2 linked regions of the Simiduia agarivorans SA1 = DSM 21679 genome follow. The protein of the gene in region 1 binds, or shares a complex with, the protein of each later gene. Links are inferred from orthologs where the notes say so. Each region holds a gene or a part of one and is shown in the gene's direction. Other genes may lie near its edges.

Region 1 (4,947 bases):
ATTCCCTCTGCCCATTGCCAGGCTCGGCCGTTGGTTTGAAAAAATAACCCACTTTTGTACTATTTTTTCTTACGAATGTGACGGCCATTCGAGCGCAGGGCGCGCTCAACCGCTAGTCTGTGCACCCGCTCCATCAGGCCGATTCAGGGTCCTGTTGGCCGCGGAATAACCTATACTAATAAGGCATTTACGAGCAGGTATTAACCCATCGCATGAAAGTCATACTGGTCAGCCAACGCCATGGTAGCACCCGCAGCTTTACGCTGGGTGGGTGGACGCGCGCGTTGGTGTCTGTGTGCTTATTGGGTCTGCCTGCCGGTGTTGGCGTGATGGCCGGGCTTGAGTGGGCTAAAGGCGAAGGCGCCGACCTGTTCAATGCCGAAGCCGCAGGCGCCTGGCGCGATGACCTTTCCGACCAGCGTGAAAAAATCGAGCTGACCCGCCAACAGGCCGAGCAGCAGCTTGCTGCGATTACTTTACGCGTGGCTGAGCTGCAGGCGCGATTGGTGCGCTTGGACGCACTGGGTGAACGCCTTACCTCCATTGCAAAACTCGATTCCGGTGAGTTTGATTTCAGCCAGCCGCCCGCATTGGGTGGGCCTGAGTCTGCCGCCTTGGGCGATGCCTACCAGGCGCCGGAGTTCGTAGACGTTATTGATCAGTTAACGGCTCAGATTGCCAACCGTGAGCAGCAGCTGGAAATTCTTGAAACATTACTGGCCAAGCGCAAGCTGGAAAACGATGTATTCCTTGCCGGTCGACCGGTCAGTAAAGGCTGGATGTCGTCGCGTTTTGGTCGCCGTACAGACCCTTTCACCGGGCGTGTCGCTTGGCATTCAGGGGTGGATTTCGCCGGCAAGATGGGTTCAGACATCATTTCGGTAGCCGCCGGTGTGGTGACCTGGGCCAGCCAGCGTCAGGGTTACGGCTATCTGGTTGAAATCAACCATGGCAACGGCTTTTCAACCCGCTATGCCCACAATTCCGAGCTCAAGGTCAAAGTGGGTGATATCGTCAAGAAAGGGCAGGTTATTGCTCTTATGGGTACCAGTGGGCGTTCTACCGGCCCGCATGTGCACTTTGAAGTCTACAAGCACGGCCGCGCCGTGGATCCCGCCGCCTATATCCATCGCGCGGCTCGCTGACCTCCTTCTCCTTTTTAGGGCCCTTGCAACCTGAGGCGCCTTTCTGTTTACTTGACACCTTTTTTAACCGCCAGTGGGCGGGAAACCTTTATAAATTCCGGATTTCACATGTTAGGCAAGATGCTGAAGGCCATTTTTGGCACAAAAAATGATCGCGAACTGAAACGTATGGGCAAGTTGGTCAAGCAGATCAATGCCCTCGAGCCAGAAATGGAAAAGCTGGGCGATGCCGATTTCTCTGCTAAGACCGAGGAGTTCCGCAAGCGTTTCAACGACGGCGCTACGCTCGACGAGCTGTTGCCAGAAGCCTTTGCGGTATGTCGTGAAGCCTCGCGCCGGGTGATGGGGATGCGCCATTTCGATGTGCAGTTAATCGGTGGTATTACCCTGCATGAAGGCCGGATCGCCGAAATGCGTACCGGTGAAGGTAAAACCCTGATGGCCACCTTGGCGACTTATCTGAATGCCATCTCCGGCAAAGGCGTGCACATTGTTACCGTGAACGACTATCTGGCGGCGCGCGATGCGGAGTGGATGTCACCGTTGTACAACGCGCTGGGCATGTCTGTGGGTGTGATTCGATCACAGCAGGACCCGGATGAGAAGCGCGCGGCCTACCAGTCCGATATTACCTACGGCACCAACAACGAATACGGTTTTGATTACCTGCGCGACAACATGGCGCTGCGGAAAGAAGACCGGTATCAGCGCGGGCTGAATTTTGCGATCGTGGATGAGGTGGATTCCATTCTGATCGACGAAGCGCGAACACCGTTGATTATTTCCGGTGCCGCTGAAGACAGCTCCGAGCTGTATAAACTCATCAATACCCTTATTCCTAAACTCAAAGCGCCCACGGAAACGGACCCTGGTCACTACCAGCACGATGAAAAATCCCGTGTAGTTGAATTGACGGAAGACGGGCACCAGGTGATTGAAGATCTGTTGATTGAGGCCGGTTTATTACAGGCCGAAGACAGCCTCTACTCCGCTGCAAACCTGACGCTGTTACACCACGTGCACGCGGCACTGAAAGCCCAGATCCTGTTCCAGAAAAACGTGGATTATATTGTGCAGGACGGCCAGGTCATGCTGATTGATGAGCACACCGGCCGCACGATGCCGGGGCGTCGCTTGTCCGAAGGTTTGCATCAGGCGTTGGAAGCCAAAGAAGGTGTGCACATTCAGAACGAAAGCCAGACGCTGGCTTCCATTACCTTCCAGAATTATTTCCGACTGTACAATAATCTGGCGGGCATGACCGGTACTGCCGATACCGAAGCGTTTGAATTCCGCCAGATCTATGGTCTGGATGTAGTGGTTATTCCCACCAACAAACCGATTCAGCGTCAGGATCTTAACGATCTGATCTACCTCACGGTGGAAGAAAAGTACGATGCGATCATCGAGGATGTAAAGGCCTGTATCGAAAAGCAGGCGCCGGTATTGGTAGGTACTGCCTCCATCGAAACATCGGAAATTATGTCGGCCCGATTGAAAAAAGCCGGCATCAAACACCAGGTGTTAAACGCGAAATTCCACGAACGCGAAGCAGAAATTATCGCTGAAGCGGGCCGGCCCGGTGCCGTGACAATTGCCACCAACATGGCGGGTCGCGGTACCGATATTGTGCTGGGCGGTAAGTGGGAATCCGAGATTGAGGCGTTGGAAAACCCCACTCAGGAGCAGATCGACAAGATCAAAGCAGACTGGAAAAAGCGCCATGAGCAGGTGCTTGAGGCCGGTGGTTTACACATTATTGGTACCGAGCGGCACGAATCCCGCCGTATCGATAACCAGCTGCGCGGTCGTGCCGGTCGCCAGGGTGATCCGGGCATGTCGCGCTTCTATTTATCGCTGGAAGATAATCTGATGCGTATTTTCGCGTCCGAGCGTGTGCGTAACTTCATGAAAGCCTTGGGAATGGAAAAAGGTGAGGCGATTGAGCACCGCATGGTGACCAATGCGATTGAAAAAGCACAGCGCAAAGTGGAAGGCCGCAACTTCGATATTCGTAAGCAGCTGCTGGAATACGATGATATTGCCAACGATCAACGCCAGATTGTGTACCAGCAGCGCGATGGCTTGCTGGATGCGGAAAACATCACCGATACCATCAATGCTATCCGGGCGGATGTGGTCAACGACATTGTCAGCACCTATATGCCGCCCCAGAGTATGGAAGAGCAGTGGGACGTTCCCGGTCTGGAAAAATCGCTGGAAGCAGAGTTCGGTTTGCAATTGCCGATTCAAGAGTGGTTGGACACGGACAAGAGCGTGCATGAAGCCGTGGTGCGTGAGCGGGTACTCGACGCGGCCCAGAAAGCGTACGACGAAAAATCCGAACGCATTGGCCCGGTTATGCAAGATATCGAGCGCCAGATCATGTTGCAGGTGTTGGATCAGCAGTGGAAGGAGCATTTGGCCAGCATGGATCATTTGCGCCAGAGTGTGGGCCTGCGCAGTTATGCTCAGCGCAACCCCAAGCAGGAATACAAGCGCGAAGCATTTGAGCTGTTCCAGCGCATGTTGGGCAGCATCAAGCACGAGGTCGTCAAGATCCTCGCCCGGGTCGAGCCGATTACCCGCGAGCAGATGGAAGAGATCGAGCGCCAGCGAGCTGAGGCCTTGGCCCGCCAGAAGATGCAGCTGCAACACGCGGAGGCGTCGGCGCTGGGTGCGCCTGAGCAACCCGAGCCTCAAACGGCGCAGCCGTTCGTACGCGAAGGCATGAAGGTGGGACGCAACGATCCTTGCCCGTGTGGCTCAGGTAAAAAGTTCAAACAATGTCACGGCAAGCTGGCCTGATAAATTTGCATGAAAAGCCGCCTTCGGGCGGTTTTTTCATAGTGAGATCCAAAAAATAACCTCGCCATAGGATACACTGTGCGTCTTTATGGCTAATTGACTTCAGGAGGCACCATGGCCGTTGGCGAGTTCCCCTTTCCACAGATGCACCCGGTACCGGGTTTTTCCCTCGGTGTTGCCAGTGCCGGCATCAAGCGCCCCGGGCGTCGCGATGTGGTGGTGATGGCGGCTGCCGAAGGCGCCACGGTAGCGGGTGTGTTTACCACCAATGCGTTTTGCGCTGCGCCGGTAACCGTGTGTAAAGAGCGCCTGGCGAAAGGTGCCCCGCGTTATTTTGTCACCAATACCGGTAACGCCAATGCCTGTACTGGTGCGTCCGGTCTCGCTAACGCGCGCAAAGTATGTGCCGAAGTTGCGCGCTTGCTTAACTGCGATGAAAACCTCGTGCTGCCTTTTTCTACCGGTGTCATCGGTGAGCCATTGCCGGTAGATAAAATTCTGCCGGTACTACCGGACGCCGTGGCAGCACTGGCGGAGGACCAGTGGGAAAATGCGGGCCACGGCATAATGACCACCGACACCCGCCCAAAAGGCGCGACGGCTGCCTTTACGTTTGAGGGCGAGACCATTGTGGTGTCGGGGATCAGTAAAGGTTCCGGGATGATCAAGCCCAATATGGCAACAATGCTCGGTTATGTGGCTACCAACGCCAAGGTCAGCCAGCCCGTGTTACAGGCGTTATTGCGTGAAGCGACCGATTTGTCCTTCAACCGGATCACGGTGGACGGCGATACCAGCACCAATGATTCCGGTGTATTGATTGCCACCGGCAAGACTGCATTGCCTGAGATCACCGAGGCCGCCGGTGATTACTATCAGAAACTACGTGCAGCAGTGATTGAAGTGCATGAGCAATTGGCGCGCGCCATTGTGGCCGACGGTGAGGGCGCGACCAAATTTGTCACCATTGAAGTCTCCGGCGCTGCGAAAAAAG
Region 2 (2,977 bases), 1.9 Mb from region 1 along the record:
CGCGGGTGTTAAAAACGTACTGTCTAAGTGCTACGGCTCTACCAACCCGGTAAACGTAGTGCGCGCCACTTTCGACGCCTTGAAAGCCATGGTTTCTCCGGAATCCGTAGCGGCCAAGCGTGGCAAAAGTGTTGAAGACATCACGGGCTAAGGCCTCGACCAACTGAGATATTGGAACGACCATGGCTAAGAAAACTGTCAAAGTGACCCAGGTGAAGAGCTCTATCGGCCGCCTGGAGAATCACAAGGCCTGCCTGAAGGGCCTGGGTCTGCGTCGCATCGGTCACACTGTTGAAGTGGAAGACACCGCTGCCGTTCGCGGAATGATTAACAAAGTGAACTATATGGTTCAGGTAGAGGGAGAGTAAGCAATGCGTCTGAATACTCTGAGTCCCGATCCTAGCCGCGCCAAGTCGCGCAAGCGCGTAGGCCGCGGTATTGGTAGCGGTATTGGTAAGACTGCTGGCCGTGGCCACAAGGGTCTGAAGTCCCGCTCCGGTGGCAGCGTTCGTCCAGGCTTCGAAGGCGGTCAGATGCCTTTGCAGAAGCGCCTGCCGAAGTTCGGTTTTACCTCTCGCATCGGCCGTGTTACTGCCGAAGTGCGTCTGGGCGAGCTGAACAAGGTAGAGGGCGAGCTGATTGATTTGGAAGCGCTGAAGCAAGCTGATATTATCGGCACCAACATCAAGCGCGCCAAGATCATGCTGTCTGGCGAACTGACTAAAGCCGTGACCGTAAAGGGTCTGGCCGTTACCAAGGGTGCCAAGGCTGCGATTGAAGCCGCTGGCGGTAAAGTAGAAGAATAAAGCGAGGTTCCGAATGGCGAGTAATCTGCCATTAGGGAATCAGAAAGGACTGGGCGAGCTTTGGGCTCGCCTTCGTTTTCTGTTTCTGGCGATAGTTGTATACCGGATCGGGACCCATATCCCGGTGCCGGGGCTTGATCCTGAGCGTCTGGCGAGCTTGTTTAACCAAAACCAGGGCACCATTCTGGGTTTGTTCAACATGTTTTCCGGTGGTGCGCTTGAGCGCATGAGTATTCTGGCGCTGGGCATCATGCCCTACATCTCTGCGTCCATCATTATTCAGATGATGACCGCAGTGACGCCGTCGCTCGAGCAGCTGAAGAAAGAAGGTGATGCAGGCCGTCGCAAGATCAGCCAGTACACTCGCTATTTCACAGTAATTCTGGCCACTTTCCAGGGTATTGCTATGGCTGTGGGTTTCTCCGGTCAGGCGTACGGTGGCGAGCCCGGATTCAGCTTCTACTTCATCGCGGTTGTGTCCCTGGTGACCGGCGCCGTGTTCATGATGTGGTTGGGCGAGCAAGTGACAGAGCGGGGTATCGGTAACGGTATTTCCATGCTGATCTTTGCCGGTATTGTGGCAGGCCTGCCCAGTGCCATCGGTCAGTCGTTTGAAAGCGCACGTCAGGGTGATCTGCATATTCTGATGCTGTTGGCCATTGCGTTCCTGGCGGTATTGATTGTGTGGTTTGTGGTTCGTGTTGAGCGTGGTCAGCGCCGCATCACGGTTAACTACGCCAAACGTCAGCAGGGTCGTCATGCGATGCCAGCGCAGTCGTCTCACCTGCCTTTGAAGGTGAACATGGCCGGTGTGATTCCGCCCATTTTTGCCAGCAGCTTGTTGCTGTTCCCAGCGTCTATTTCGAGCTGGTTTGGTCAGGGTGACGGCGCGGGCAGTGAGGTTTTACAGGAAATTGCTCTGGCCATTGGTCCAGGTCAGCCGCTGAATTTCATTTTGTTCGCCGGCATGATTATTTTCTTTACCTTCTTCTACACGGCGTTGATGTTTAACCCGAAAGAAGTTGCTGACAACCTGAAGAAGTCAGGTGCCTACATTCCGGGTATCCGCCCGGGTGAGCAGTCGGCCAAATATATTGACCAGGTGTTGACCCGTTTAACCGTGGTTGGCTCTCTGTACATGGCAGCGGTGTGTTTGTTGCCACAGTTTTTGATCGTATTCACCAATGTGCCTTTCTACTTGGGCGGTACATCGTTGTTGATCGTGGTGGTGGTTATCATGGACTTTATGTCTCAGGTTCAGGCCCACCTTTATTCCCATCAGTATGACTCACTGATGAAGAAGTCTAACTTGAAGAGCTTTGGCCGCTAAGGGTCAGGGTGAATTGAGCGAGGTAGAAAATGAAAGTTCGTGCTTCAGTTAAGAAAGTTTGCCGCAACTGTAAAATGGTTAAGCGCAACGGTGTTCTGCGGGTAATCTGCAGCGTTGAGCCGCGCCACAAGCAGCGTCAGGGTTAATTTTCGCCTGCCGGTACCTTGTCTGGTGCTGGCAAAACCCCGTGAGGCCTGGCCTCAGGGGCTTTGGGGGCGTTGACTGTCGCCCGGGGAGCAATCCTCGGGCTATTGCTTTTTGCTGGTATTTTCGCTATCCTCCCGCGCCTTTTCGTGTGGTAGGTGACGTCTATGCTGTCAGCGCCGCAAATTTGTACTTATCGGAGTAATTTGAATGGCCCGTATTGCTGGAGTAAACATTCCAGATAACAAACATGCGGTTATCTCCTTGACCTATGTGTTTGGCATCGGCCGTACCACTGCCCAGAAAATCCTGGCAGACACCGGCATCGCTGAAACCACCAAGGTGGGTGACCTGTCTGAAGAGCAGCTGGACGTATTGCGTGGCGAAGTCGCCAAGCGCACCGTAGAAGGTGATCTGCGTCGTGAAATCAACATGAACATCAAGCGTTTGATGGATCTGGGTTGTTTCCGCGGTTTGCGTCATCGTCGCAACCTGCCGGTACACGGTCAGCGCACCAAGACTAACGCCCGTACCCGTAAGGGTCCGCGCAAGCCAATTAAGAAGTAATTGGCTTTTCGGTAACCAAAGGTTTAGGAAGAGATTGCTATGGCCAAGCCAAGTAATAAGACTGTTCGCAAGAAGGTCAAAAAGACCGTGGTTGACGGCGTTGCCCACATCCATGCGTCTTTTAACAACA

Evidence for each region. The genes of interacting proteins can lie anywhere in the genome.
Region 2: the proteins of secA (region 1) and secY are in contact, whole or in part, in a crystal structure (PDB 3DIN), measured with the Thermotoga maritima proteins. The link is inferred for Simiduia agarivorans SA1 = DSM 21679 from one-to-one orthologs. Residues at the interface, in WP_004082002.1 of Thermotoga maritima: Glu261, Ala262, Arg263, Lys300, Ala301, Arg302, Thr303, Ile304, Ile305, Leu323, Tyr324, Asp325, Pro326, Val329, Ser330, Tyr333, Ile336, Lys340, Phe345, Val349, Glu363, Phe364, Tyr374, Ser375, Gly376, Gly377, Glu393, Ile395, Thr482, Ser483; in WP_004081795.1 of Thermotoga maritima: Glu108, Gly109, Glu110, Glu111, Ala236, Glu237, Arg238, Arg239, Ile240, Thr241, Ile242, Gln243, Tyr244, Ala245, Arg246, Arg247, Val248, Thr249, Gly250, Arg251, Arg252, Val253, Tyr254, Gly256, Ala257, Ser258, Thr259, Tyr260, Leu261, Pro262.

Annotation. Positions count from the first base shown.
Region 1 is NC_018868.3:3,932,152-3,937,098, forward strand. The notes cover bases 855-4,153. They hold secA (preprotein translocase subunit SecA), read left to right. Parts: upstream 855-1,253; coding sequence 1,254-3,953; downstream 3,954-4,153. Other genes in these bases: M5M_RS17535 (M23 family metallopeptidase), read left to right, coding at 855-1,145; argJ (bifunctional glutamate N-acetyltransferase/amino-acid acetyltransferase ArgJ), read left to right, coding at 4,068-4,153. Also shown: more of M5M_RS17535, read left to right, coding at 213-854; more of argJ, read left to right, coding at 4,154-4,947. UniProt on the Escherichia coli protein: Required for protein export, interacts with the SecYEG preprotein conducting channel.
Region 2 is NC_018868.3:2,006,646-2,009,622, reverse strand. It holds secY (preprotein translocase subunit SecY), read left to right. Parts: upstream 1-819; coding sequence 820-2,136; downstream 2,137-2,977. Other genes in the region: rpsK (30S ribosomal protein S11), read left to right, coding at 2,887-2,977; rpsM (30S ribosomal protein S13), read left to right, coding at 2,491-2,847; rpmJ (50S ribosomal protein L36), read left to right, coding at 2,166-2,282; rplO (50S ribosomal protein L15), read left to right, coding at 372-806; rpmD (50S ribosomal protein L30), read left to right, coding at 183-368. UniProt on the Escherichia coli protein: The central subunit of the protein translocation channel SecYEG. Consists of two halves formed by TMs 1-5 and 6-10.